4 regions of the Microbacterium sp. ZW T5_45 genome follow, and region 3 is predicted to be linked to each of the others. Evidence: predicted binding sites of a transcription regulator. Region 3 holds the regulator's gene; each other region holds the start of a gene.
The links. Region 3 encodes HrcA, which represses chaperone genes, less so after heat shock. Its sites were predicted from a motif close to TTNGCACTCGNNNNNNNCGAGTGCNAA; they were not measured.
Positions count from the first base shown of each region.

Region 1: a site for HrcA is predicted at 1,805-1,831, ahead of groL (chaperonin GroEL). Genes of this name have one in related genera too.
Region 2: a site for HrcA is predicted at 4,706-4,732, ahead of groES (co-chaperone GroES). Genes of this name have one in related genera too.
Region 4: a site for HrcA is predicted at 2,418-2,444, ahead of ACI3KS_RS14915 (Hsp20/alpha crystallin family protein). Genes of this name have one in related genera too.

Region 1 covers NZ_JBJDRJ010000004.1:118,281-125,534, reverse strand. Annotated here, with positions in the region: gene groL (chaperonin GroEL) at 149-1,768, opposite strand; gene ACI3KS_RS03200 (LytR C-terminal domain-containing protein) at 1,891-2,469, opposite strand; gene ACI3KS_RS03195 (DUF3263 domain-containing protein) at 2,538-2,795, opposite strand; gene ACI3KS_RS03190 (DUF2332 family protein) at 2,805-3,797, opposite strand; gene msrB (peptide-methionine (R)-S-oxide reductase MsrB) at 3,889-4,293, shown strand; gene ACI3KS_RS03180 (nitroreductase family protein) at 4,308-4,844, shown strand; gene ACI3KS_RS03175 (DMT family transporter) at 4,841-5,752, opposite strand; gene ACI3KS_RS03170 (LacI family DNA-binding transcriptional regulator) at 5,805-6,800, opposite strand; gene ACI3KS_RS03165 (Gfo/Idh/MocA family protein) at 6,810-7,254, opposite strand, start outside.
Region 2 covers NZ_JBJDRJ010000001.1:52,230-59,483, reverse strand. Annotated here, with positions in the region: gene ACI3KS_RS00305 (ABC transporter ATP-binding protein) at 1-307, shown strand, start outside; gene ACI3KS_RS00300 (hypothetical protein) at 582-1,568, shown strand; gene ACI3KS_RS00295 (ABC transporter substrate-binding protein) at 1,823-3,085, opposite strand; gene rarD (EamA family transporter RarD) at 3,213-4,148, opposite strand; gene groES (co-chaperone GroES) at 4,322-4,618, opposite strand; gene ACI3KS_RS00280 (THUMP-like domain-containing protein) at 4,768-5,967, shown strand; gene ACI3KS_RS00275 (hypothetical protein) at 5,981-7,183, opposite strand; gene ACI3KS_RS00270 (hypothetical protein) at 7,187-7,254, opposite strand, start outside.
Region 3 covers NZ_JBJDRJ010000003.1:123,186-130,439, forward strand. Annotated here, with positions in the region: gene ACI3KS_RS02440 (PhoH family protein) at 1-334, opposite strand, end outside; gene ACI3KS_RS02445 (HIT domain-containing protein) at 342-689, opposite strand; gene ACI3KS_RS02450 (16S rRNA (uracil(1498)-N(3))-methyltransferase) at 713-1,441, opposite strand; gene dnaJ (molecular chaperone DnaJ) at 1,444-2,559, opposite strand; gene hrcA (heat-inducible transcriptional repressor HrcA) at 2,597-3,625, opposite strand; gene ACI3KS_RS02465 (carboxylesterase/lipase family protein) at 3,696-5,117, shown strand; gene hemW (radical SAM family heme chaperone HemW) at 5,107-6,333, opposite strand; gene ACI3KS_RS02475 (DUF1990 family protein) at 6,333-6,986, opposite strand; gene ACI3KS_RS02480 (DUF1990 family protein) at 7,054-7,254, opposite strand, start outside.
Region 4 covers NZ_JBJDRJ010000032.1:4,386-11,639, reverse strand. Annotated here, with positions in the region: gene ACI3KS_RS14935 (endonuclease domain-containing protein) at 1-48, shown strand, start outside; gene ACI3KS_RS14930 (methyltransferase) at 174-377, opposite strand; gene ACI3KS_RS14925 (LLM class flavin-dependent oxidoreductase) at 461-1,495, opposite strand; gene ACI3KS_RS14920 (DUF2795 domain-containing protein) at 1,606-1,833, opposite strand; gene ACI3KS_RS14915 (Hsp20/alpha crystallin family protein) at 1,930-2,352, opposite strand; gene ACI3KS_RS14910 (MerR family transcriptional regulator) at 2,479-2,781, shown strand; gene ACI3KS_RS14905 (cation:proton antiporter) at 2,818-4,560, shown strand; gene ACI3KS_RS14900 (dicarboxylate/amino acid:cation symporter) at 4,628-6,058, opposite strand; gene ACI3KS_RS14895 (hypothetical protein) at 6,200-6,535, opposite strand; gene ACI3KS_RS14890 (YbjQ family protein) at 6,634-6,993, shown strand; gene ACI3KS_RS14885 (helix-turn-helix domain-containing protein) at 7,084-7,254, opposite strand, start outside.

The sequences.
Region 1 (7,254 bases), on a different contig from region 3:
CGCGAACCACGTCCGACGCAGCGCTCCGCATCAGAAACCCGCCCGGACACGCAGAAACGCCCCGACCGGAGTCAGGGCGTTTCTGTCGTTCAGCGAACCGAGTGGATTCTCTGATCCTGTCGACGGGACGGAGCCCGTCGTGGGTGGATCAGAAGTCCATGCCACCCGTCGGGTCGCCGGCCGGAGCCGCGACCTTCTCGGGCTTGTCGGCGACGACGACCTCGGTGGTGAGGAACAGCGCGGCGATCGAAGCCGCGTTCTGCAGAGCGGAACGGGTGACCTTGGCCGGGTCGATGATACCGTCCTTGAGCAGGTCGACGTACTCACCGGTGGCAGCGTTCAGACCCTGGCCGGCGGGCAGCTCGGCGACCTTGTTCGCGACGACGCCGGGCTCGAGACCGGCGTTCAGCGCGATCTGCTTGAGGGGAGCCTCGATCGCGACGCGGACGATGTTCGCGCCGGTCGCCTCGTCACCCGTCAGGGACAGGCCGTTCAGAGCCTTGGTGCCCGACTGGATCAGCGCGACGCCACCACCGGGGACGATGCCCTCCTCGACGGCAGCCTTCGCGTTGCGGACGGCGTCCTCGATGCGGTGCTTGCGCTCCTTGAGCTCGACCTCGGTGGCCGCGCCCGCCTTGATGACGGCGACGCCGCCGGCGAGCTTCGCGAGGCGCTCCTGAAGCTTCTCGCGGTCGTAGTCGCTGTCGGTGTTGTCGATCTCACGACGGATCTGTGTGACGCGACCCTCGATCTGCTCGGCCTCGCCAGCGCCCTCGACGATCGTGGTCTCGTCCTTGGTGACGATGACCTTGCGCGCACGGCCGAGGAGGTCGAGCGTGGTGTTCTCGAGCTTGAGGCCCACCTCTTCGGTGATCACCTGGCCGCCCGTGAGGATCGCGATGTCCTGCAGCTGGGCCTTACGACGGTCGCCGAAGCCGGGAGCCTTGACGGCGACCGACTTGAAGATGCCGCGGATCTTGTTGAGCACGAGAGTCGCGAGAGCCTCGCCCTCGACGTCCTCGGCGATGATGACGAGCTCCTTGCCGTCCTGGATCACCTTGTCGACGACCGGCAGCAGGTCCTTGATGTTGCCGATCTTCTGGTTGGCGATGAGGATGTACGGGTCCTCGAAGACAGCCTCCTGGCGCTCCGGGTCCGTGACGAAGTAGGGGTTCAGGTAGCCCTTGTCGAAGCGCATGCCCTCGGTGAGCTCGAGCTCGGTGCCGAAGGTCTGCGACTCCTCGACGGTGACGACACCCTCCTTGCCGACCTTGTCGATCGCCTCGGCGATGAGCTCGCCGATCGCGGGGTCCGCGGCGGAGATGGATGCGGTGGCCGCGATCTCTTCCTTCGACTCGATCTCCTTGGCGCTGGCGAGCAGCTCCTCGGTGATCGCCGCGACGGCCTTCTCGATGCCGCGCTTGAGGGAGATGGGGTCGGCGCCGGCTGCGACGTTGCGCAGACCCTCGCGGACCAGGGCCTGGGCGAGGACCGTGGCGGTGGTGGTTCCGTCACCGGCGACGTCGTCGGTCTTCTTGGCGACCTCCTTGACGAGCTCCGCGCCGATCTTCTCGTACGGGTCGTCCAGCTCGATCTCCTTGGCGATGGAGACACCGTCGTTCGTGATCGTGGGGGCGCCCCACTTCTTCTCGAGCACGACGTTGCGACCACGCGGGCCGAGGGTCACCTTGACGGCGTCGGCGAGGATGTTGAGGCCGCGCTCGAGGCCGCGGCGGGCCTCCTCATCGAAAGCGATGATCTTTGCCATGAGTTTTGTCGTCCCTCCTGGACGTAGACGTTGGGTTTAGCACTCACAGTGAGCGAGTGCTAACGCCATTCTGGCACTCGGCACCCTCGAGTGCAAGCCGCGCGGAGGGGCGCGTCACACGGTCAGGACGCGGGGCTCTCCTCGCCCGAATCCTCCGTCGTGGTCGCACGGTCGACGCCGATGACGACGGTGAGCTGCTTCTGGTCCGTGCTGTTCTGATCCGCGTAGTAGTCGCTCTGCGCCACCTCGGCACCGCCGATGAGGTTCGCGAGCCCGATCGCCGCCAGCTCGTCCTCGGCATCGATGTAGTACACGGTCGTCGTGGCGAAGTCCTGGCTCGCACTGTCGCTCGCGAACACGACGTCCGCCGCCCAGCCGCTGTTGACCAGCAGATCCCGCATCTGCTCGTCGAGGCCCTCGTCCGGTGAGGCGTTCAGGATCAGCACCGAGTACGAGGTGTCCACAACGCCGGTCTCGGTGGGCGTCGGGGTCGACGACGGCACGGCCTCCGGGAAGAGCGAGACACGACCCATGATCACGAGGGAGCCGAAGACGCCGACGATGATGAGCACCAGCGCGGCGACGAACGACCACAGCAGGACGAGCCAGCCGTTCATCCCCGGGGCTTCGGCGCGGTGCGCTCCGATCCGCCCGGAGGAACGGGGGACGTCGTCGAATCGATCACGGGTGGGCTTGGGCACCCCTCGATGCTAGCGGCACGGTCCTGTGCGCCCGCCTCCGCCCCACCGTCCGATGGGACATGCACCGATCACGCGACGAAACCGGGGGCCCGTGCGCTGCGCCTCGCCGCTCGCGAGTCGCGGAGGCGACGCAGGCGTCCGATCAGCATGGGGTCGTACTCGAGGGCGCTCTCGGAGTCGATGATGCGGCCGAGGAGCTGGTAGTACCGAGCCGCGCTCATGCCCAGTTGGGCGCGGATCGCCTCCTCTTTGGCGCCGCTGTGCCGCGGCCACAGGGTCTCCAGCGCGAGGATCGCCCGCTCGCGTTCGCCCATCTCACCGTGCATGGCTTCAGATTAGGTCGCCTGCGGCTCGACGCCGGCACGCCACTCCCAGGTGCGCCCGAGCGGGTCGGCAGCGGCTCGGACGCATCCGTCGAGTGCCACGACGAAACCTGGCCAGGACCCAGGGTCGACGGGCGGGACCCAGATGTCGAGGAGCGCCGGAGGATCGATCGTGATCCACCGGGCATCGAGCTCGCGGATCCGGCGCACGAGCGCCTCTCGCGCCTCTCGCGGGATGTGCACGAGGACCCCCGGCGTCGTGATGACGAGCGTCGCATCCGCCGGCGCGTCGGCGACGAGCGCGTCGAGCCGATCCAGGGCATCGCCCGCCCGGAGGATGGGCGGATCGGATGCCGCGATGTCCAGCGCCGCGACGACGCGCTGCTCGCGCCCCTCCTCACCCGGCCAGATCAGTCCCTGCAACCAGCGTCGATCGCGTTCGACCCGCGCATCCAGCGGGGCGAGGTCGATGCCGGCGCGCCAGACGATGTCAGGCAGCTTCAGCGCCGGCATCGTCCCTGCGACCGTGCTCTCCAGCACGACGGTCGACGGCCCGTCCGCAGGGTCCAGCGACGCCCGAAGCTCCCCGTCCGCACCGCGGAGCCGATACGAGTAGCGATCCGGATACAGGCAGAGTCCGGCGGAGGCGCCGACCTCGAGCAGCGCGATCGGGCCGTCGATCTCGCTCAGCACCGGCAGCAGCGGCGACAGTCGGAGCGGCTCGTTGGTCTGCAGCCGCCGGGCCGAGCACTCGGCGACGATCTCGTCGGCGTGCGCGAGCACGAAGGCGCGCCAATCGTCGAAAGCGGTCAGCTGTGCGCCCAGCATCCGCGTCACGGCGAAGACGAGCGGAGGCTGTCGGCGGTTCTCCGGGATGCGCGCGAGCACAGCCTGCACCTCGACGTCATCGCGGACCCCGCGCGCCCACTCGGCGTAGAGCTCGCTGCGTCCCGGCGCCTCTTCCGCAGCGAACCGTGCGTAGCGATGCCGTACCTCATCCGTCATCCATCCATTCTGGCGCGGGAGACGACGCACCCCTGCAGAACGGGGCGCCCCCGGAGCGCCGCACCCCCTGCGGAGGGGCGAGAATGGAGGCATGGCCTACAGCGTGGACAAGACCGAAGAAGAGTGGCGCGACGAACTGGGCGCCGATGAGTACGCCGTGCTCCGCCAGGCGGCGACCGAGCGTGCGTGGACCGGCGAGCTCCTGGATGAGAAGCGCGCCGGCCTCTATACGTGTGGAGCGTGCGGTGCCGAGCTGTTCCAGAGCGGCACGAAGTTCGACTCCGGCTGCGGCTGGCCGAGCTTCTACGAGTCGATCCGACCGGAGGCCGTCGAGCTCATCGAGGACACGACCCTGGGAATGGTGCGCACCGAGGTGCGCTGCGCGAACTGCGGCTCGCACCTGGGCCACGTCTTCCCCGATGGATTCGGCACGCCGACCGGCGACCGCTACTGCATGAACTCCGTCGCCCTCACCTTCACGCCGGACGCGTCGTGACCGCACTGGAGGCGATGCGCTCGCGCCAGTCGCTCTCCAAGGTCACAGAACTCGCGCCGACGCGCGAGGAGCTGCTGCACTACGTTGCCGCCGCCGGCCGGGTCGCCGACCACTCGTCGCTGCGTCCGTGGCGCCTGATCGAGCTCCGTGGCGCCGACCGGGAGGTCCTGGCCGCGGCGATCGCCAAGGCCGAGGGCGACAAGTCGCCATCGAGCAAACCCCTGCGCGCTCCCCTGCTCATCGCCGTTGTCGTGAGCTATCGCAAGAGCAAGGTGCCGAGGTGGGAGCAGGAGGCCGTCGCCTCCGGGGTCGCGCACTCGCTGAGCCTGCTGCTCGACGAGGCGGGCTGGGGCGTGTTCTGGCGTACCGGCAGTTACACCCGCGCCAAGGCGGTCGCGAAGGCCCACGGCCTGTCGAAGGACGAGGAGCTGCTGGGGTGGCTGTACGTCGGCGGCAAGCCGGCCGGCAGAGGGCCGGGGCGGCGCAAGCCGGTGGACGCACGCAAGCTCGTCACGCGGATGCCGAAGAAGAAGGCGAAGAAGAGGGACTAGCGTCGGCGTCGGCGCGGCAGCGCGACGACGACCGAGAGCACGGCGATCGCCACCATGACGACGATCTGCCAGAGCGCCGGGCCGGAGTCCGTCGGCCACAGCAGGTCGATGACCACGGACGTCGTGAGCTGGCCCAGCACGGAGCCCAGACCCATCAGCAGGACGCCGGTGTGCGCGACGACGAGCGTGCCCAGCAGGATGTAGGCGGCACCGAGCAGGCCGCCGAGGTAGAGCCACGGCTCGTCGGGAAGCGCCATGACCACGCCCCGCGAAACTACGCTGATCGTCGCGGCGACGGCGAGCACGAGCGTGCCGACGAAGAAGCTCGTCACGGTCGCGCTCAACGGCGACGCGACGCGCTGCGCGAGACGTCCGTTGGTCGCCGACTGCCAGGCGATGCCCACCCCGGCCGCGAAGGGCAGCACCAGCATCCACAGCGGGGTATGGACGAGCACGTCACCCCCGAGCGAGACACCCACAGCGACGAGCGCGAGGGCGCCGCCCGTGACCCGCCCCGGGGTCACGTCGACCACGCCCGCGGGGCCGAAACCGATCCGATCGAGCACGAGGCCATGGAGGCTCTGCCCGGCCACGAGTCCGACGGTGAAGAGCGAGACGCCGAGGATCCCTGCGGTCAGACCCTGCGACGACACCGTCAGCGCACCGCAGGCGCCGCCGAGCAGCATCCACGGCGGGATCCCTCCGCTCCGAACGCCCGTCCAGAGTCTGACGATCCCGCTTCGCGCCGATGGCAGGCAGCCGACGACGAGCAGCAACGCGACGAGGCCGACCGAGAACGCGATCAACCCGGCCACGATCCCGTCGCCGATCTCGACGCCGAGCACGCCGTTGATCCGCGCCTGGATCGCGGTCATCACGCCGATGGCCACCGCTCCCCCGATCGCCACGGGCGCGGGCAGGGAACGGGGGCGGGTCACCTGTCGACGATACCCGAACGGGTCAGGTCGACGGCCCCTGCACGAGCGCGGGGGCGATGAGGGTCTCCCCCTCCGCGGCGGTCTCACCGGAGACGACGGCGGCGGCCTGACGGCCGAGCCCGGTGAGATCGAGATCGATGGTCGTCAGCCGGCGCGGCTCCTGATCGACGATGACCTCCTCCCAGTTGTCGATGCCGATCACCGCGATGTCATCGGGGACGCGGATGCCGTGCGCCGCCAGGGTGTCGAGCACGCCGAAGCCGATGTGGTCGTTGCCGCAGAACACGGCATCCACTTCGTCCGCCCGCTCCAGGATGATGTCGGCGGCGTCCACGCCCCACTCTCTGCGCCATGTGCCGTGCAGTGTGCTCACGGGCGACAGTCCTGCCTCGTCGAGCGCGCGGAGCATCCCCGCCTCGCGCCGCCGCGTCGGCACACTCTGCCGATCCGCGGTGATGTGCACGATGCGCGTGCGTCCGCGATCGAGGAGATGCCGGGTCGCGAGGTACCCTGCCTCTTCGTCGTCGGGGAGGAACACGGTGTCCTGGGGATCGTCCGACGAGGTGTACGCGTAGGTGACGGGAACGTCGAAATGATGTGAGATCGACGGCGTAGGGGTGCGGTTGCTCGAGCCGACGACGAGCAGTCCGTCGATGCGCCGTGCCCGCAGCTTATGGATGCTCTCGGTCATCTCCTGCTGCACCTGGACCCGACCGTCGAAGACGAGAGCGGCCCGCTCCCGGTCGCCGAGTTCCAGGATCGCGCCCATCACGACGATGCGCGCGAAGCTGCTGCTCGCGCGGTGGGTGAGCACGCCCACGACCTGACTCCGCCCGGACGCGAACGACTTCGCGAGCGCGTTCGGACGGAAGTCGAGGCGTTCGGCCACTTCGCGCACGCGCTCTCTCGTCGCTGCGGAGACCAGCGGACTGCCGTTCAGCGCCTTGGACGCCGTCGCCAAGGAGACCCCGGCGACGGAGGCGACGTCGCTGAGCCTGACGGTGGGTCGAGTGGGCATCACGCGAGTCTATTCGTGCGGGGCGGCGGCGCCCACGAGCGCCGTGTCGAGGGCGGGCACGACCGCATCCACGGCCGGGCCGAAGGCGAGGGAGTCCACCCGCACCGGCAAGCCCTCGGCGAGGGAGAGGTTCCCCGCGACGCCGACGGCGAGCGCGCGAACGCCGTCGTGCCAGGTCGCCGCGCGTCCCAGCGGATCGGCGCGCGGCGCGTCGAAGACATCGGCCATGAGCGCGTCGTCCGCACCGCCGTGGCCGCCACGTGCGCGCGGGATGCTGATCTCCCGCGCGCTCTCGAAATGGCGCTGCACGACGAGGTGCTCACCCACCGGTCTCCCGGTCTCCGCCGTCACGGCATCCTCCGCGGCGCTCGGGTCGACGACCCGGATCCGCCCCGCAGCGTCGACGAGGAGCGCGCCGCGCTCGACCACCGTGAGCTCGGCACGGCCTCTCGTG
Region 2 (7,254 bases), on a different contig from region 3:
GCGCCAGATGGTGGCGATGTCGCGCGCGCTCATGATGGACCCGTCGGTGCTGCTGCTCGACGAGCCCTCGGCAGGCCTCTCCCCCGTGCGGCAGGACGATGCGTTCATCCGCGTCTCGGACATCAACAAGGCGGGCGTCACGACGATCATGGTCGAGCAGAACGCCCGCCGCTGCCTGCAGATCTGCGACCGCGGCTATGTGCTCGACCAGGGCAAGGACGCGTACGAGGGGTCGGGGCGCGACCTGCTGAACGATCCGAAGGTCATCGGGCTGTACCTCGGCACGCTGGGCACCGACGCCGCCTGAGCGCCGCTCGTTCCCTTCCCTCATCCACCCCACTCGCACCCGCGCATACCTGTTCGCCGACGCCCCTGCTGGGCTACGACGCCCCTGCTGATTCACGTGAATCAGCGGGGGCGTCGTAGGCAGGCGGGGGCGTCGACGTGCAGGCGAGGGCGTCGACGTGCGGACGGGCGACGGGGCAGTGCGACCGGCCGTCCACAGTGCGCGGATCTCCCGACACACCCACGCGGCCTGTGGAGAACGCGCACGGCGCCGCCGCACCGACGAAGATCGGCGGATGCCGAGAAGAACAGTCGATCTCACCGAGGCGAAGGGGTTGCTCGAGACGCGGGCCGACCTCCTCGAACGCGGGCTCTCAGAGCGCGACATCGAGAACCTCGTGCGCGACGGCATCCTGCGTCGCGTCCGGAACGGGCGCTACGTCTGGAACTCCGACTGGATCCAGCTGTGGGGCGAGGGACGACATCTCGTCGAGGTCGTCGCCACTCAGCTCAACTGTGCGGAGCCGGGACCGGTGTTCTGGGGGCCATCCGCAGCGGTGCTCCATGGTCTGCCGCTCTGGAGGTTCCGGCCGACGGGCGTCCACACGGTGATATCCGGGTCACGTCACGGCCGCACAGTTGCCGGCGTGGTCTGGCACAACGTGGCTCTCGACCCGAGTGACGTCATCGTGGTCGACGGCATCCGATGCACGTCGCTCGACCGCACCCTGCTCGATCTCGCCCGAACGACGCCAGCGGAGACATCGCTCTCCGCAGCGGACGCCGCGCTGCGAGCCGAAGCGGTCACGGGGCATGTTCAGGATGCCGATGCCGCGGCGGCCTGGATCGCCCGGCTCACGGAGCGTGCGGCGAAGTCGCACGCTCGCGGCATCAGGAAGGCACGCGAAATCATCGAGTTCGCCGACGGCCGCGCGCAACTCCCCGGCGAGAGCGTCAGTCGCCTCCAGCTGGCCAGACTCGGGTTCATGCGACCCGAACTTCAGGTCCACGTCGTCGGCCCGGAAGGAGAGGACTACTGGCTCGACTTCGGATTCCCGCGAGCGCGCTGCTTCGGCGAGTTCGACGGTAAAGGCAAGTACATCGACGACGAACTGCGCGCAGATCGGAGCGCCGAGGAGGTCGTGCTGGCGGAGAAGCGTAGAGAGGACGCGATCCGTGGCGTGACCGGCTGGCGCACGGTGCGGTGGGACTCAACCGATATCGCGTCGGCGGATGCTCTGGGAGCTCGGCTCCGCACGTTCGGCATCCGTCCGCCGGGCTGAGGATCTCGCCGCGCCCGCCACGCTCCGCTGAACTCTCACGCCCCACCCGCGCCCCCGCTGGCCTACCACGCCCCCGCTGAGTTACGTGACTCAGCAGGGGCGTCGTAGGCCGGCGGGGGCGTCGGCGGATGGGCGACGGAAACGGATGCGGATACCGATGCGGATGCCGCGCCCTCCAGACACGACGCGCAGCGGACGCCCGCGAACACGACGACGGCCCCGGATGCGCGCATCCGGGGCCGTCGTGAACCGTGTCAGTTCTCGCGGGTGATGGTGTTGTCGGCGCCGTACTTGTAGATGCCGATCGAGGCGCCCTGGGGGTCGCCGTTCTCGTCGAAGGTCACGTCGCCGGAGTAGCCGTCGTAGTCGGCCGTGCCGCCGTCGTTGATGATCTTCGCGCAGTCGGCGAACGTCGTGCACTTCTCACCGTCGCCCGAACCGCCCGACACCTCCTGCATCTTGGCCGCGATGTCCGCACCCTCGGTCGAGCCGGCGGCGAGCGACGCCAGAGCGACGAGGACGACCGCGTCATAGGCCTCACCGGCGTAGGTGAAGTCCTTGACCTCGGCGTTGCCCTCACCGGTCCAGAACGTCTGCAGACGCTCGGTGAAGTCGTCGGCGAGCGCGGGGCCGGCCTTCGTGCCCTGTGCGCCCTCGAGCGAGACCGGCAGCTCGTCACCGTAGTCGGACAGGTTGCCGTCGACCATGTAGAACTTGTCAGCCGAGACACCCGCGTTGACGAGCAGCGGAGCGATGGTCTTGAACTGCTCGAACGACACGATCGCGACCGCGTCGGGGTTCGCCGCGGCGATGGTCGCCACCTGGGCGTCGAACTGCGCGTCACCGACGTTGAAGGATGCCTCGGCGACGACCTCGCCACCGGTGCTCTCGAACGTCGACTTGATCGCGGCGTCCAGTCCGGTGCCGTAGGCGTCGTTCTGGTAGATGATGCCCAGCGACTTCGCGCCGTCCTCGGCGATCAGGTTGCCCAGCACCTCTCCCTGGAGCAGGTCGCTCGGGGCGGTGCGGAAGTAGAGTCCGTCATCATCCCAGTCGGTGAAGTCCGGCGACGTGTTCGATGCCGAGATCTGCAGGATGCCCGCGGCGACGTTGCCGTCGAGGATCAGCTTCGAGACACCGGATGCCGCCGCACCGACGATCGCTGTGACGCCGGCGCCCTGGAGCTTGGTGATCGACGTCTCGTACGCCTTGGTGTCGGTGTCGCCCTCGTCCTCGGCGGTGAGGTCGATGGTGATTCCGGCATCCGCGTCGTTGATCTCCTGAACCGCGAGTCCGACGCCGGACTCCATGGGCGGGCCGAGGAAGGCCAGCGACCCGGTCTGCGGCAGCAGTGATCCGAGCTTGAGGGTGAGGTCGGCTCCCGACGAGCCTCCCGAGTCACCGGTGGACGAGTCCGACGGCGTGCTGCTGCAGCCGGCGAGCACGAGTGCGGATGCGCTGACAAGCGCGATTCCCGCGAAGACCTTCGCGGCGCGCGAGCCCTTCAGTGCATTCATGTTGCTCCCTTACGTAACGGAACGTGGACGAAGGTCCACGTCCACGATCGAGTGCTCTAACCCTAGAACGCGACAGGTTTCGCGGAGGTTTCAGTGCGCTAACGATCCTGACGGGGAGCGATCCTGCTCAGACGGGCTCGTACTCGACCTTCGCCCTTCCCCGTCGTGCGACGAGGACGACGTCGATCACGAAGACGATGATCGCGATCCAGACGAGCACGAATCCGATCCATCGAGCCGGCGGCATCGCCTCGTGCAGCACGAACACGCCGAGGATGAACTGCAGTATCGGGGCGATGAACTGGAGCATTCCCACCACCGTCAGATCCGCACGGCGCGCCCCGGCGGCGAAGAGCAGCAGCGGCACCGCGGTCGCGACTCCGACGACGAGCAGCAGGATGGTGTGCACGGCCCCGTTCTGCCCCATCGTGATGCCCGCAGGGGTCGTCGCGACGATGATGAGCTGCACGACGGCGATCGGGATCAGCCAGAACGACTCCAGCGTGAGCCCGCTGATCGCGTCGACGGCGGGGCCGATCTGCTTCTTGATGAGTCCGTAGATCGCGAAGGACGCGGTCAGGCTCAGTGCGATCCACGGGAACTTCCCGTAGAACGCGATGATGACCGTGACGGCGACCGCGGCGATGCCGATGGCCACCCATTGCAGCCTGCGCAGGCGTTCCTTGAGCACGAGGACGCCGAGGATCACCGTGGCGATCGGGTTGATGAAGTAGCCGAGGCTCGTCTCCACGACGTTGCCGGAGAGCGTTCCGATGAGGAAGACCTGCCAGTTGACGTAGATGAGCAGGCCTGCGAGCGCCGTGAGCCCGAGCAGCTTGGGTTGGCGGATGATCGCGCCGAGCGTCCTCCAGCCGCGGGTGATCGAGAGCAGCAGGACGCAGAAGAGGAAGGACATCAGGACCCGCCAGGCGACGACCTCCCAGGGGCCGGTCGGCACCAACAGGATGAAGTAGAGGGGCAGGAAGCCCCAGAGCAGATAGGCACTGCCGGCGTAGGCGATGCCGGCGGGCTGGCTGCTGCGGGCGGGGGCGTCGGGGGTCACCGCACAACCCTATGCCCGGCTGCGCGACGCCCCCGCTCGCGGGCGAGGGAATGGCAGGAATCGGATGCCGGTCGTCCGGCCTGCATCTCGGAACGGCCTCGTCGATGAGGATGCGGGAACGATGAAGGGCCCGGATGCCGAAGCATCCGGGCCCTTCCCGATATCGCGCTGGATCAGCGGACGACGACCGCCAGGACGTCGCGCGCCGACAGGACGAGGAACTCGTCCGCACCGAACTTCACCTCGGTGCCGCCGTACTTGCTGTAGAGCACGCGGTCGCCGACGGCGACGTCGAGCGGGACGCGGTTGCCGTTGTCGTCGATGCGGCCGGGACCCACGGCCACGACCTCGCCCTCCTGGGGCTTCTCCTTGGCGGTGTCGGGGATGACCAGGCCACTCGCGGTGGTCTGCTCGGCCTCGACCTGCTTGATGACGATGCGGTCCTCGAGCGGCTTGATGGAAACCGACACGGTCTACCTCTTCTTTCTTGACGCTGACACGAAAGACTTGTGTTCGCACTCTCAACCCGAGAGTGCTAATCCAGTCTATGCGGTCGGCTGGCACTCACGCAATGCGAGTGCCAGCCGCGCGTCACATCGCGCGCGCCTAAGCTGGGCGTGTGGAGATGTCCGAGCTGCGCGCCCTGCTCACCCCTGAGGGGCTCGACCTGCTCGACGCCGTGGGGCCGATCGATTCCACCGCTGAGGTCGCCGCCGCGGTCTCGAGGCTCCGTGCCGCCGGCTACTCCCCTGATCTCGTCTCGGCCGTCGTCGGACAGGCGCGGCTGCGGGTCAGGGCCACCGCGAAGTTCGGCGATTTCGCCGGGCGGATGCTCTTCACCCGCGCAGGGCTCGAGCAGGCGACCCGACTCGGCGTCGCCGCCCGCCATGCGCAGCGCATCCGCAGCGCCGGGTTCGCGCGCGTCGCCGACCTCGGCAGCGGTATCGGTGGAGACGCCCTAGCGTTCGCCGGAGCGGGGCTCGACGTGCTCGCCGTCGACGCCGATGAGGTCACCGCAGCGATCGCCGGCTTCAACCTCGCGCCGTTCGGCGCCGAGGTGCGGCATGCCACGGCGGAAGCGGCCTTCGGCGGCCTCGAGCCGGGCGGCGCCGTGTGGATGGATCCTGCGCGCCGCACGTCAGGGCACAGCGAGACCCGGCGCGTGTCCGCCGACGACTACTCTCCCTCGCTGGACTGGGCCTTCGATGTCGCGGCTCGGACTCCGACGGGCATCAAGCTCGGCCCGGCCCACGACCGCGACGCGCTTCCCGACGACGTCGAGGCCCAGTGGGTCAGTGCGGACGGCAGCGTCGTCGAGCTGGTGGTCTGGAGCAGAGCCCTCGCGCGCGAGGGCGTGCGCCGGGCCGCCCTGGTGATCCGCGGCGAGCGCTCGTGGGAGCTGACCGCAGCCGCGGACGCCGAGGATGCGCCCGTGCGTGAGCTGGGCGCCTTCCTGCACGAGCCCGACGGCGCGGTGATCAGGGCTCGGTTGATCGGAGACGTGGCGCGCAGCCTGGAGGCCGGGATGCTCGACGAGCGCATCGCCTATCTGACCTCGGATGCCGCGCTCACGAGCCCGTTCGTCCAGTCGTTCCGGGTACGCGAGACGATGGCCGCGAATCCGAAGGCGATCCGCGCGGTCCTCGTGCGCGAGGGCATCGGCACGGTGGAGATCAAGAAGCGCGGGGTCGACATCGATCCGGCCGCGTTCCGGAAGAAGCTGAAGTTGAAGGGCGATGCCGCGGCGACGCTGATCCTCGCGCGCATCGGGAACGACCGCCTGGCGATCCTCGCCGATCGGGTGTCGGCCGCCGCCTGACCGCGCACGGCGCTCAGTCGTCGGGGTCAGTGTTCGGTGTCCCGATCTCGATCGGATCGCCCGTCTGCGTGTCGGTCACCACACCGGTCCCTGACGTGAGCCCCTCGGTGATAGTGAGATACGGAGAGCCCCACTGGGTGAAGGCCACCTCGACGCTGGCCGCCGTCCCGTCGGTGTCCGCCGTCGTCACCCCCAGGGTGGAGCTGTAGTCGCCGTCATCGGGCGCACAGCTGCCGACGTCGCTGATGGCATCGACGATCAGGCATCGCTCTGCGGTCGCCGCGTCGTCATCGAACCTCTGCGCGAACCACACCGGCTCGTTCCGGAAGTAGCCGAGGATCGAAAGCCCCTGCTCGTAACCCTCGTCGATGAGCGCCTCGGCCCGGTCCCGCTCTGCCCCCTCGAACTGCGAGAGGAACGAGCTGTCGTAGTTCCAGCGCTGGATCACCACGACCAGTTCACCGTTCGCCGCCCGCACTCCGGACGCATTCACCATCTCGCCGCCGAACGTCCCTCCCTCGACGGCATCCGGATCCTCGACCGACAGACTCGCGTTCAGTCCGCCCATGTTGACGTCGAAGTCCGGATCCGCACAGCCCGCCTGCGAACGCTCCCCCACGTCGAGGATCAGGCACACCTGATCGGGGCCGCTCTTCGTCGCGGTCCAGACCAGAGCGTCGTCGTCGCGTCCGATCGCCCGCACGGATCCCGGATCGTAGATCCCGCCGCTCGACAGTTCGCTGCGCCGCTCCGCTTCGGCGGAGCTCAGAGGGATGTCGTCGCCCTTCGGGGCGAACAGCATCCAACCCGCGCCGATGCCGATGGCCAGGAGCAGAGCGGATGCTGCAGCGACGGGCTTCCAGCTGCGGCGGAGCAGCACGCGCCACGAGGTCGTGTCGGGCGCGGCATCCGAATCCGCGTCCACCGAGTCCTCGGGATCCGATCCGGCATCGTGCTCGCGCGAGGCCGCGACTTCGGACTCCTCGGCATTCTCCCGGGCGGAGTTCTCACGCTCGGGCGGAAGATCTGCGGCGGGTGCTCCTCCCGACGCGGTGTTCTCCTCCGTCGATGCCGCACTCAGTTCCTGCGACGCGGCAGTGCGTGCGGACTCGAGCTCTGTCAGACGCGCGGAGTCGGCTGCGGTCAGGGCACCGTCGCGACCGTAGGCCTTGCGCTGCAGCGCCCGCAGCTCCGCGAGCGCATCGGTCTCGAGCATCCGTCATCCCACCCGTTCGAACAGCATTCCGGCCCACACGAGCCAGCCGACGCTGTAGAGCGTCGCGATGA
Region 3 (7,254 bases):
CGCGCGTCGACAGGATCGCCTCGCCGAGCACCTCGCTCGGACGCGGCCCCTCGTCCCGGCGCAGCATCTGCGCAGAACTCGCGACGTCGCTGGGGGCGAGGTCGTGTCCCTGGCGGGTCATCGTCAGCAGTTCATCGACGAGACGCTTCGCCTGTGCGACATCGGATGACGCACCGGAGAGGGTGATCTCGTTGCCCCTCACGAGCACCTGGACCTGAGGATGCTCCTTCTCGAGCATCCTCAGCAGTCGATCCTGCGGTCCGAGCAGCTGCACCATCGCGACGCCGTCGGCGTAGATCTTCTCGACCACGTCACCGGACGTGGGGTCGGACATGTTCTCCTCAGAAGCCAACGAGCTTCTTCTCCTCTATGTTGCCGAGCACATGGGCGTGCACGTGGAAGACGGACTGCGCGGCGCTCGCGCCGTTGTTGAAGATGAGACGGTACTCGCCGTTCGCGTGCTCTTCGGCCAGACTCTTCGCCATCGCGACGAGCTCTGCGAGCAGCTCAGGATCCCCGGCGGCGAGCTCTGTGACGTCGCGGTACTGCTCGGTCTTGGGGATCACGAGCGCATGCAGCGGAGCCTGCGGATCGATGTCGCGGATCGCGAAGACCCGCTCGGTCTCCCGCAGGATCTCGCCCGGGATGTCGCCGGAGAGGATGCGGGTGAAGATCGAGGGCTGGCTCATGGTCTCAGTCTACTGAGCCGTCGTCACCAGCGGCCGAGCGCACCGGAGAGCAGCGCGATCGCCGCGGGACCGGCTGTCGACGTGCGCAGCACCGTGTCGCCCAGCCGCACCCGCTCAGCGCTTGCGGCAGTGAGCCGATCGAGCTCGTCGGGGGCGATCCCGCCCTCGGGACCGACCACGAGCACGATGTCCCGGCCGTCGGGGACCAGCGCCGACAGCCGCGTGGGAGCGGTCGGGTCGAGCAGCAGCATCCGCTCGTCGGCCGCGCGCCGCGAGAGCTGCACGGTCGTGACGGGCTCCGAGACGGAAGGCACCCACGCGCGATGCGCCTGTTTGGCTGCCTCGCGCACGATGGTCGCCCACCTCTCCCGTCCCTTCGTCGCCTTCGCGCCCTCCCACCGGGAGACGCTGCGGCTGGCCTGCCAGGGCACGATCTCGTCGACCCCCAGCTCGCAGGCCGCCTGCACGGCGAGCTCGTCGCGGTCGCCCTTGGCCAGGGCCTGCACGAGCACGATGCGCGGCGACGCGGCCGCCACGACCGTGCGCTCCGTGATCCGCACGTCGACGAGGGCCGGCGCGACCTCCTCTGCGACTCCCGTCAGCCACACTCCTGCTCCGTCGCCGATCGTCACGGTCTCGCCCACGCGCAGCCGCCGCACGACCGCGGCGTGCTTGGCCTCGGCACCCGTGAGCGACACCAGCCCGTCGACCTGAGCGTGCGTCGAGTCCTCGACGAGGAAGTGGAGCGCCATGGTCAGTGCGAGCGGAAGCGGTCGCGGAGCTTCGAGAACAGACCCTGCTGGAACTGCGCGAGCTGCGGGGCCGGAGCTTTGGTCTTCTTCGCGAACTCCTCGATCAGCTTGCGCTGTGCCGAATCGATGCGCGTCGGGGTCACCACCTGCACGCCGACGCGGAGGTCACCGCGCTGCGTGCCGCGGAGCGGAGTGATGCCGCGTCCCTTGATCGTGAGGACATCGCCCGACTGCACGCCGGAACGGATCTCGAGGTCCACCTCACCGTCGAGTCCCGTGATCGTGGTCTCCGTGCCGAGGATCGCATCGGTCATCGACACTTCGAGGGTCGCGAGCAGATCGTCTCCGTCACGGCTGAAGGCGGGGTGCGGGTTGACCGTCACCTCGACGTACAGGTCGCCGTTCGGACCGCCCGCCTTGCCGACCTCGCCCGAACCCGGCAGCTGGAGCCGCAGACCCGTCTCGACGCCGGCGGGGATGTCCAGCGACACGGTGCGACGCGAGCGCACTCGCCCCTGGCCGGCGCAGGTGCCGCACGGGTACGGGATGGTCGTTCCGTACCCTTCGCAGGTCCCACAGGGCTGCGAGGTGACGACGTTGCCGAGCAGGCTGCGCACCTGACGCTGCACGTGACCGGATCCGCCGCAGATGTCGCAGGTGACGGGCGAGGTGCCCTCCTGACAGCACGAGCCGTTGCACGTCTCGCAGAGCACGGCTGTGTCCACCTCGATGTCGCGATGCGCACCGAACACGACGTCGCCGAGATCGAGCGTGACGCGCACCAGCGCATCCTGTCCACGCTCGCGGCGAGATCGGGGACGTGCTCCCCGGCCTCCGCCCTGTGCGGCGCCGAAGAAGGTCTCGAAGATGTCGCCGAATCCGCCGAATCCGCCGAAGTTGCCCGCCGCGCCGTCTCCGCCGCCCATGTCGTAGCGGCGGCGGGAGTCGTCATCGCTGAGCACGTCGTAGGCGTGGGTGACGAGCTTGAAGCGCTCGGCCGCGTCCTCGCCCGGGTTCACATCCGGGTGCAGCTGTCGCGCAAGACGGCGATACGCCTTCTTGATCTCGTCGGTCGATGCGTCTCGGGAGACCCCGAGAACCTCGTAGTGATCCGCCACGGTGGCCCTTCTCAGTGTGTGGTGTGCGGCGACCGCGTCAGCGGCTCGCCTCGTCTTCGTCGAGCATCCGCGACAGGTAACGGGCGACCGCCCGTGCTGCCGCGAGATTGCTCGGGTAGTCCATGCGGGTGGGGCCCATGACGCCGACCCGTGCCGTCCCGTGCGGGGCGGCGTAATCGCTGGCGACGATCGACGCCTCACCCAGCCCGAACGGGGCGTTCTCGGTGCCGATGCTCGCAGCGAGCCCGTGAGCGTCGGCTTCCATCTCGCTCATCAGCCGCAGCAGCGTCACCTGCTCCTCGATCGCCTCGAGCAGAGGATGGATGCTGCCGCGGAAGTCCTGCTCGCGTCGCGCGAGCGTCGCCGCTCCCGCCATCACCAGGCGCTCCTGGCGGAACTGACCGAGCTCTTCGGAGACGATGACGGCGAGCGAGCGCAGCGCGGCATCCGTCGTCGTGTCGTCAGAGAGCAGCGTCTGCAGACGATCAGACGCGTCGCTCACCGCTCGTCCGGTGATCAGCGCCGACAAGCGGGCACGCAGGACGGCGACGTCCGCCTCGTCGAGTTCGACAGGCAGAAGGGCGATCCGCTGGGACACGCCGCCGGCATCGGTCACCAGCACGATCAGCAGACGGTTCGGCGCGAGCGCGACGAGTTCGAGGTGCGTGAGGTGTGCGCGGGCGAAAGAGGGGTACTGCGCCAGGGCGACCTGACCCGTGAGCTGGGTGAGGACGCGCACCGTGCGGGCCATGAGGTCGTCGAGATCGGCAGGATCCGTGAGGAACGACTCGATGGCGCTGCGCTGGGCGACCGTGAGCGGTCGCAACTGCGCGAGGTGATTGACGAAGACCCGGTAGCCCTTGTCTGTCGGAACGCGCCCGGACGAGGTGTGCGGAGCCGTGATGAGCTCCTCGTCCTCGAGCAGCGCCATGTCGTTCCGGATGGTCGCCGCCGACACCCCGAAGGAGTATCTGTCGACGATCGTGCGGCTGCCGACCGGCTCGTGCGTCTCGACGTAGTCCTGCACGATCGCCCGGAGCACCTGAAGGCCTCGTTCCGTGACCATCTGATCCTCCCGCCTGGCACTCGAACCCGTAGAGTGCCAATCCTATCGCGTACGTCCTAGGATGGCGCCCATGACTCCACGGCCCACCGTCGCGCTCGCCGCGGGAACCGTCCGCGGCGTGCAGGACGACGGCGTCCGGCGCTTCCTCGGCATCCCCTACGCCGTACCTCCGTTCGGGCGGAACCGCTTCAGTGCACCTCAGCCCGTCGCGCCATGGCAGGGAGTGCGGGACGCCGATGCCTTCGGTCCCACTGCCCCGCAGCGCCCCTATGGCGGCGCGATCGGCGAGCTGCTGGGCTCGGTGCGGATCCCCGGCGACGACATCCTCACCGCCAATGTCTGGGCCCCGGTCGACGCCTCGGGCGCGCCGGTGATGCTGTGGGTCCACGGCGGTGCCCTCGAGCGGGGAACCGCCGCGCTCCCCCTCTACGACGGAGCTGCTTTCGCGCGCGCGGGCGTCGTCTTCGTCTCCGTCAACTACCGACTGGGCTCGGAAGGCTTCTCGGTGCTGGACGACGCGCCGTGCAACCTCGGTCTGCGCGACGTCGCGGCGGCACTCGAGTGGGTGCACCGCGAGATCTCCGCATTCGGCGGCGATCCGTCGGCGATCACCGCGATGGGCGAATCCGCCGGCGGCGCACTCGTGGCGGCCCTGCTCGCACGAGACGACACGAGACCGATGATCGCCCGCGCGATCATCGAATCCGGGCCGCTCGACGCGCAATCACCCGAGAAGGCGGGCCGGGTGACGCAGCAGCTGGCGAAGCGTCTCGGTGTCAGCGCCGACCGCGGGTCCTTCCTCGGCATGCCGCCGGATGCCCTGCTCGACGCCCGTCGGGATCAGGCCGCCGGGTCCTCGCCGCTCGGCGGTGCTCCGGGGTTCCAGCTCGCGATCGACCAGGACAGCCTCCCGCAGTCGCCGCACAAGGTGCTGGGGTCGATCGATACGCCCGTGCTGATCGGCTCCAACACGGACGAGTACCGGCTGTGGTTCCCTCCGGAGTCGCTCGCCGGGATCAGCCGTCTGAAACTCCTCCTGGCACGTCTCGCCCTACGGATCCCCGGGCGCGCGGTCACCGCCGTCAGATCGGCGTTCCCCGGTGCAACCACGGGCGAGGTGTTCGGACAGCTCGCGACCGACATCCTGTTGCGCGCTCCCCTCTCCCGCCTCGCCGCCGCACGCCCCACGTCGACCCACGTCTACGAGTTCGCCTGGCCGAGCCCCGTTCGGGATCTGCGCGCCGCGCACGCCCTCGAGCTGGGGTTCGTCTTCGACCGTCTCGATGACGACGAGGCGAGGCGGTTGACCGGCCCCGATGCGCCCACACGACTGGCCGCAGAGATGCACGCCTCCTGGATCGCCTACGTGAAGACGGGTGACCCGGGGTGGCCGGTCTTCGGCACCGAAGGCATGACGCGCGTGTTCGACATCGAGAGCGCCACGATGCCGCAACGGCGCTCCGAGATCGTGGATCTGCTGCCTAGTCGGTGAGCTCGCGCACCACGGCGTCGGCGAGCAGGCGGCCCTTGAGGGTCAGCCGCACGCGTCCACGCACCGCGGATGCCGCATCGACGAGGCCGTCGGCGATCAGCCCGGCGACCCGCGAGCGATTCCCCGCCGGAAGGTCGGCGACCGCGATGCCCTCGGCGAGCCGACTCTCCAGGAGCACCCGCTCGAGCATGTGCGCCTGCGGGTCAGGGCGCTCCGTGCCCGCCGCGGGCGACTCGCCGGCCGCGAGACGCTGAGCGTATGCGGCAGGATGCTTGACGTTCCACCAGCGCAGGCCGGCCACGTGACTGTGCGCCCCAGGGCCGAAACCCCACCAGTCGTTGCCTCGCCAGTAGGCGAGGTTATGGCGCGAGCGATTGTCGGACTCCGCAGTGGGCCGCGCCCAGTTGCTGATCTCGTACCAGTCGAATCCTGCCGCGCTGAGTCGCGCGTCCAGCAGCTCGTACATGTCGGCCTGCAGATCGTCGTCCGGCGCGGGAACCTCGCCGCGACGGATCTGACGAGCGAGCTTGGTGCCGTCCTCGATGATCAGCGCGTACGCGGAGATGTGATCGGACTCGAGCGCCAGCGCGGCATCGAGCGATGCCTCCCAGTCGCCCAGCGACTCTCCCGGAGCGCCGTAGATGAGGTCGACACTGACGGCGAGACCCGCGTCCTTGGCCGCATCGACGGCCGTGCGCACGTTCTCGGGGCGGTGCGTGCGATCGAGAGCGGCGAGTACGCGCGGCACCGCCGACTGCATGCCGATCGACAGACGGGTGACTCCGGCATCCGCGAGCACGCGGGCGACTTCGGGCGTGACCGTGTCGGGGTTCGCTTCGACCGTGACCTCGGCGTTCGGAGCCAGCCCGAATGCGGATGCCGCGGCGTCGAGCATCCGCGCCAGATCGCCCGCGGGGAGCAGGGTCGGGGTTCCGCCGCCGAAGAACACCGTGTCCATGGGGCGGAGCGCTCCGGCATCCGTGAGCACCCGGCGGGCGAGGTCGATCTCGGTCGTGAGGGTCTCGGCGTAGTCCTCCTGCCGCGCACCGCGCAGCTCGCCGGAGGTGTACGTGTTGAAGTCGCAGTATCCGCAGCGCACCCGGCAGAACGGGATGTGCAGGTACGCAGAGAAGGGCCGGGTCGGATCGACAGGCAGGTCGACGGGCAGAGCGCCGTCGGTCGGCGCAGGGTCGCCGAGCGGCAGGGGTCCCGCCATCAGACGGGGGTCGCGTACAGCGGAGAGATCGCACGGAGGTAACGGGCGAAGAGTTCCTTGCGGCGGCGTTTCACGAGTGCGGGCACCAGTCGGTAGAGGAGGGAGTTCGGCGCGTCGAAGGCACGGACGGTGAACCACACCTCGTCGTTGTCCTCGCGCCACTCGATGTCGAACGACTCCTCACCGCTGACGACCGAACCGTCGACGGTGCCGAGCACGAAACCGATGCGACGCTTCTCCTCTGTCACCGAGATGACGCGGAGCTCGGCGTCGGCGCGCATTCCGCCGACCCGACCGTGCACGCGCAGGGTCATGCCGGGGCCGACGAACGGCATGCCCTCGGCATCGAAGCGCTGCTCGACCTCGCTCTTGCTCGGAGCGATCGGAGTGCCCTCGGCATCGAAGCTCACACCGGCGTAGGTCGGTCCCGGCGCAGGACGGACGTCCGTCACGCTCAGACCGGCCGCGCGCTGAGCGGTCCAGGAGAGGAGAGACTCGCCGGCCGACTGGAATCGCTCAGCGCCACTGCCGATCCGCCAGGAGTTCTCGGCCGGAATACTGCGCTCCGGCGGATACTGCATGAGATCGGGCGCGTGGGTCGCACCCACGGCCGCATAGTCAACCGTGTCGTCTCGGAAAGTCCCGCGCCGCATGTCCTCCAGCCTACTCAGGTTCCCTGGACGAACCCTCCTCCGCGTCTCCCTCGTCCGCCGATCCCGGTCAGCGAGCGCGCTGCTGCGCGGCGATCTCCGCCTCCACCGCCCGCACGTAATCGCGACGCACGGAACGTTGCATCAGACGGAGCGCCGGCGTCAGCATCCACCACAGGAACGTCGAGGGCCGTGAGATCGAGCGGACCGTGAAGCGCCCCTCCGCGACGACGAAGGTCTCCTCGCCGTACAGCGGGTGCCCGGGTCGGGT
Region 4 (7,254 bases), on a different contig from region 3:
CGTCGAGCCGTGGTCCGCAGAGGCAGCCTGGCCCAGGCGACACGATGATGGATCGAAAATGCCGCTGCCCGGCCGGTCTCCGCAACACTCTTGATCCACCACCGCACCCGCGGACAAGGCGGGCGCGTGCCCGCACGGGTCGAGACTGCGAGGCGGCCCGGGCGCCGCCGGGATCAGTGCTCGCGGAACTCCGGGCGAGTGCTGCCCGGCCGCATCCGCACGTGCAGCGCTCCCTTCGCGGCCTCGAGCGTGGGGTAGCTGCCGGCGACGGCATCCGCTCCAGCCATCGTGACGGTGTAGCCCTCGTCATCATGGCGGATGCTGCCGACGACGCCGTTCGATCCGTACGCGACCCACAGAGCGCGGGTGGTGGTCATGCTCATCATCGAGCCCCTTCCGTGTGAGGCCGACGCTACGCCTGTCCGCTGCGGAACAACAGCCCTTCGCGGGCGTGGCGCGCTCAGGATGCGGCGGCGATGAGCTCCAACGTCTGCGCGCGGCCGGTCGCGGCATCGAGCGGCTCCGATTCGAGCGCCCCGGCGACAGGGGAGAGCATGACCTCGTCGACACCGTGGCGCTCAGCGAAGGCAGCGATCTCGGTGGCGACCGACTCACCGGTTCCGACGAACCACCGTTCGCGCGCGGCCGTCACGACCTGCTGGGTCGCGGCATCCGGTTCGGCGGCCAGCGCCTGCTCGACCGTCTCCAGGGCGATGAGGGGCTGGTTCAGACGCAGACGAGCCATCATCCGCAGCTGCGGCAGGGCGCGCGCCTCTGCCTCCTCCTGTGTCGGGGCGGCGACGACATTGACGGTGAGGAACGTGCGAGGCTCCGGGTGCTCCTCGCTCGGGGTGTAGTTCGTGCGATACAGATCGAGGGCCCGCTCGAGACCCTGGCCCGAGAAGTGGTTGGCGAAGACATAGGGCAGGCCGTGGGATGCTGCGAGCTGAGCCGAGTAGTCGCTCGAGCCGAGCAACCAGATCTCGGGAGCCGCGGTCGCCGCGGGCGTCGCGCGAACGGTGTACTCGCCGCCCGAGGTGAAGCGCAGGGTCGCGCCCTCGGACGAGAACAGTGCACCGATGTCCTGCACATGGCGTGGGAACTGGTCGACGTCGCTCGTGGTGCCCGAGCCCCGCAGCAACTGCGTGATGACGGGATCGCTTCCGGGTGCGCGACCGAGCCCGAGGTCGATGCGCCCTGGCGCGATCGCCTCGAGTGCGGCGAACTGCTCGGCGACGATGAGGGGAGCGTGATTCGGCAGCATCACGCCACCGGATCCCAGACGGATGCGCGAGGTCCGGGTCGCGGCTGCGGCGATGAGCACCGGGGGAGTGGTCGACGCGACGGCAGGCATGTTGTGGTGCTCGGCGAACCAGTACCGTCGGTACCCGAGTCGGTCGGCGGTCTCGGCGAGTCCCAACGAGGCGGTGATCGCCTCTGCGCTGGTCTGGCCGGAGCGGACGGGAACGAGATCGAGTACCGAGAGAGCAGTCACCCCGGATCCAACGCGCGGGGAGGACGAGCAATTCCCGTCCTCCCCGTCTCGCGTGTTCACACGGAGTCCGGCGCGTGTCCGCCCCGGGTGCGTGTCCGCCCGGGGCATTGCTACGCGGGGATCGGTTCCCGCGTCGCGAGCGTATCGGCGAGCGATCCGCGCGCGATCCGGTAGCGGATGCGCCACGCCGCGCTGAAGCTCTGATCCGGCAGGTCGGCGAGGCGTGCGAGATCCTCGCCGCGCAGACCATCGCGTCGCGCCTCGCGCAGCAGGTCGTCGCGAGTCGCGGGGTATTCCATCTGCAGAAGGAACCGGTCGAGCTCGGGGGAGAGGGACATGGGAAGCTCCTTTCGTGTCTGAGGGTGTCCCGGGTGCGTGGGCGCCCGGAGCAGATCGTCCGGGCGCCCACAGCGGGTCATTCGTCGATCAGGGTGTCATGCGTCGATCGCCTGCCGCTGCTCGGAGGTCTCGACGGTGATCCGACGCGGCTTGGCCCGTTCGCTGACGGGGATGACGACGGAGAGCACACCGCTCTCGTACGTGGCGCTGATGCCATCGAGGTCGACGCCCTCGCCGAGCGTGAACTGGCGCAGGAACGAGCCCGCCCCGCGTTCGCGCGCGAGCCAGCGCACGCCTTCACGGGAGTCGGCGGTGCGCTGGGCGCGGATCGTGAGCTGCGAGCCGTCGAGATCGACGTCGATGGATCCCGGGTCTGCCCCGGGGAGATCGGCGTGCAGGATGTACCGGTCTCCATCGCGGAAGAGGTCCACGGGCATGAGCCGCGGTGCGCGAACGGAGTCCAGCACGCTCGCGGTGAACCGGTCGAGCTGACTGAACGGATCGAATGACAGTGCCATGAGGGTCTCCTTTCGTGCGGCCCCGAGGGGCGGATTTGGGGTGGAGATTATCTTCTCCACGTGCTGTAGATTTTTTATAGAACGAGCGCCAAGAAGAATGCAAGTCAGACTAAGGAAACTCCCAGCATGACGAATCGAGACTCGCGTACCCCGCTCTACGGCATCGCCGTCGCGGCCCAGTTGGTCGGCCTGCCCGAGGCGACGCTCCGAAGTCTCGAAGCCCAGGGTGTGCTCGCGCCGGCTCGCAGCACCGGAGGCACGCGCCGGTACAGCGACGACGACATCGATCGGCTGCGCCGGGTGAACGACCTCCGCGCGGAGGGTGTCAACGTCGCCGGCATCCGTCTCGTCCTCGATCTGCAGGACGAGAACGCCGGGCTGCGTGAAGCCGCCGAGGCGCCAGGCTCCGAGAACCCCCGCCAGGACTGACCAGTCCCTCGGCGTGAGCGCCGTACTGTAATGGGCATGGATCCGGAGCTCTTCTACATCCTCGTGGGCAGCGTCGTCGTGGCGGCGATCGCGCGATGGCGCGGGTGGCCGGCACCCCTGCTCGTCACCGTCGTCGCTCTGGGAGCATCCTTCCTGCCGTTCGTGCCCGATCTCGATATCGACGGTCACGTCCTGCTCAACATCGTCCTGCCTCCGCTGCTGTACTCGGCGGCGCTCGACGTGTCGTTCGTCGGTTTCAAGCGCAGCCTGCCGCAGATCCAGCGGCTGGGGATCTGGCTCGTGCTGCTCACGACTTTCGCCGTCGGCTTCGTCGCCTGGCTGATCCTCCCGGCACTGACGCTGCCGGGCGCGCTGCTGCTGGGCGCGATCGTTGCCCCTCCGGATGCCGTGTCCGCAGCAGCGATCGGACGCAAGCTCGGCCTGCCCCGACGCATCATGAACGTGCTGTCGGGCGAGAGTCTCATCAACGATGCGACCTCGCTGACGCTGTACCGGGTGTTCGCTCTTCTGCTCGCCACGAGCGCAGTCGGCACAGGCAGCGTGACCGTGTGGGACGGCGTGTGGCAGTTCATCGTCGCGGTGGTCGTCGGTGTCGTGATCGGTCTCGTCTTCGGCATCGGCGTGCACCAGCTGCGGATGCGCATCAACGACGCGGTCGTGATCGGCACCTTCGGGCTGCTCGCTCCCTTCGGTGCCTATGCGATTGCTGAGCATCTGAACGGTTCCGGCGTGCTCGCGGTGGTCGCCATGGGGATCTACGTCGGTTTCAACTCCCCGCGCACGGATTACACGACCCGGCAGCAGGAGGCGCCGCTGTGGCTCTCGGCCGATCTTCTGCTGGAGAGCTTCGTGTTCGCATACATCGGACTGCAGTTCCCGCGCGTGATCAGAGATCTCGGCGACGAGTCGGTCGGACACATCCTCTTGCTGTCGGGAGCGGTGCTGCTGGTCGTGCTGCTCGTGCGTCCGCTGTACGTCTATCCTGCGAACGCATGGGCGAATCGGCTCGACCGCAAGCGACTGGCGCGATGGGATCGCAGCGTCGAATCGGGGGAGTTCGACAAGCGTCGCAGCCGATCGCGCCGGTGGCGTGATCAGAGCGCCTCCGAGTTGCGCACGCAGATCGTGCGCGAGCGGATGTCGGGACTCCAGCTCACCTGGAAGGACAACGCGGTGATCTCCTGGGCAGGCATGCGCGGAGTGGTCACTCTTGCCACTGCACTCGCCGCGGCCGACCTCGCGACGCTCGGCACCGAGGCATCGCATGCGATCGTCGTCGTGGCCTTCATCGTGACCGTCGGCACTCTTCTGCTGCAGGGACTGACCTTGCCGTTGCTGATCAGACGTCTCGGGATCGCCAGCGATGACGAGCACGAGGAAGACGCCCAGGCGCTCGCCGCCGTGCAGGCCAAGACGCGTGAGGCGGGCAAGGAGTACATCGCCGCGCAGCGCGTGGAGTGGGAGAAGAAGCACGGTCCGCTCGACCTGTCGTTCTTCGACGCGTTCGCGAAACGGTTGTCCCGGGTGGAGAAGGACACCGATGAGGCGCAGCATCAGGTCGAGCAAGCTGCGTCTCGGCCGTCTTATGACGACCTCGCGGCGCTGTCGCGGGGCTGGCTGCAGGTGCGCCGCGAGATCCTGCTCGCCGAGCGTGACGCCGGCAACCTCGACGAGGAGGTCATGCGCCAGATGCTCGCCGCGATGGATGCCGAGGAGCTGTCGCTCGACACCCGCGGCGAGATCCGTCGCGTGCGCTGACGGCGTCAGAACGCAGAAGAGCGCCTCACCCGCGGGGGATGAGGCGCTCTTCTGCGTTCGAGCGAGGTCAGCTCGTGGTGACCGGCTGCCTGCCGGTCGCAGCATCCGCCTCGGGAGCGTCGTCGTCGGAGTCGTCCGAGTCGTCGGCGAAGGGCAGGCCCTTGCGGGGCGCGTTGTAGAGCTCCTCATCGAGGATGCCCTCGCGCTTGGCGACGATCGCGGGAACCAGCGCCTGGCCCGCGACGTTGACCGCGGTGCGGCCCATGTCGAGGATCGGGTCGATCGCGATGAGCAGGCCGACGCCGGCGAGCGGCAGCCCGAGCGTCGACAGGGTGAGCGTGAGCATGACGATCGCGCCCGTGGTGCCGGCGGTGGCGGCGGAGCCGACGACCGAGACCACAACGATCATGATGTACTGCCACCACTCCAGCTGGATCCCGAAGAACTGGGCGACGAAGATCGCGGCGATCGCGGGGTAGATGGCGGCGCAGCCGTCCATCTTGGTGGTCGCGCCGAGCGGCACGGCGAACGAGGCGTACGAGCGGGGCACGCCGAGGTTGCGCTCGGTCACGCGCTCGGTGAGGGGCAGTGTGCCGATCGAGGAGCGGCTGACGAAGGCCAGCTGCACGGCGGGCCAGACGCCCGAGAAGTACTGGCGGATGCTCAGGCCGTTGGTCCGGACGATCACGGGGTAGACCACGAACAGCACGAGCGCGAGGCCGATGTAGATGGCGATCGCGAACCAGCCGAGCGAGGCGAGCTTCTCCCAGCCGTACTTGACGACCGCGGCGCCGATGAGGCCGAAGGTGCCGAGCGGGGCGATGCGGATGATCCACCACAGCACGCGCTGGATGACCTTGAGGAGGGATTCGGTGAACGCGAGGAACGGTTCGGCCTTCTTGCCCGCCTTGAGCGCGGCGATGCCGACGGCGACCGCGATGACGATGATCTGCAGCACGTTGAAGTTGACGCTCGAGCTGAAGGTGCCGTCGGCCGCGCCCGGTGAGGTGCTGACCGCGAGGCCGAGGAAGTTCTGCGGGATCAGCCCGGTGAGGAAGTTCCACCAGGTGCCGACCGTGTACGGGTCGCCCTCCTGCAGGCCCTCGCCGGCGCGGGAGCCCGGCTGGATGATGAGGCCGAGGGCGATTCCGATCAGCACCGAGACGAAGGCGGTGATCGCGAACCAGAGCAGGGTCTGACCGGCGAGGCGTGCGGCGTTCTGGACGCGACGCAGGTTCGAGATGCTCGCGACGATCGCGGAGAAGATCAGCGGGATGACGGCGGCGCGCAGCAACGTGACGTACGAGCTGCCGATCGTGTCGAGTGTGGCCGAGAGGCCGTTCGGTGCCTCAGCGGTGGCGCCGAGGTTGCGGGCGATCAGGCCGGCTGCGATGCCGAGGACGAGGGCCGCGATGATCTGGAAGCCGAACGACGTCAGCAGCTTCCGGACGGGTCCGCGGGTATCAGGCGCTTTGGGGGTGCGCGTGGTGGTGCTCATTGAGGGGACTCCAGGAATTTCCGCGTGCCGAGTGCACGCCATAACGCTCAACGCTATGAGCGTCGGGGAATTCCGTGAGGGGAGATGACGAAGGATGACGGATGCTGTGAGCATCCGTCATCCTTCATGTCGTGCGGTCCGTCAGGAGAGGCATTCCTCGGCGTTGTCCGTGAGGATCTCCTGTGTGAGGGTGCTGTCCTCGGTGCTGGAGGCGAGATCGTCGCCGTTCGCGATGTGGTTGAGGGTCTCGTTGCTGAGGTCCGAGTCGACCAGGTAGCCGGCGAAGCAGTCGGCCGCGGTGTCGGGAATGGTCTCGCCGAGTCCCTGCTCTTCGAGGTACTTCGTCAGTCCGTCGGAGACCTGGTCGGCGGTCGGGCGGCTCGCGCCGCTGCAGGCGGCGAGCGAGAACGCGAGGGCGGCGATCGGCAGTGCCATCAGGATGCGGTTGGGGGTGCGCAGTTTCCGGTCGATGTTCATGTCGCCCACGCTACGCGGTTCACAGCAGATGGATAGGAGATTCCGATGGGCAGATGTCCCCATCGCGGGCCGCAGGGGCGCCGTGTCAGCATGGGGCCATGTTCATGGTGACGACGAACGACATCCCCGGGTACCGCATCACGCAGGTGCTCGGCGAGGTCATGGGCCTCACGGTTCGTTCCACCGACTTCGGCCAGGGGTTCACGGCGGGGTTCCGTGCGCTCGGCGGCGGGGAGATCCCCGAGTACACGCAGATGATGTACGAGAGCCGTCAGGTCGTGATGTCGCGGATGTGGGCCGAGGCGCAGCAGCGCGGTGCGAACGCGATCGTGGCGATGCGGTTCGACGCCGGCTCGATCGGATCGTTCAGCGAGATCTGCGCGTACGGCACGGCTGTCGTCGTCGAGCCGCTGAATGCGCCTGTGGGTTCGCCGCCACCTGGGGCGGCTGGGGCCTGACGCTTCGCTGCGTCGGCTCAGTGATCGGGGGTTGTAGACGGGGGCGTCCGCCTCTCCCGGTCATTGGGCGGGCGCAGCGCGGCTGCGCGCTCATCCCAGGACGAGCAGTTCCCCCACCTCGCATTCCAACGCCTCGCACACGGCGCGCAAGGTCGAGAACCGGATCGCGCGCGCCCGGTCGTTCTTGAGCACCGACAGATTGACGATGCTCACGCCGACCCGCGCGCTCAGCTCGGTGAGCGTCATCCCGCGCTCCTCGAG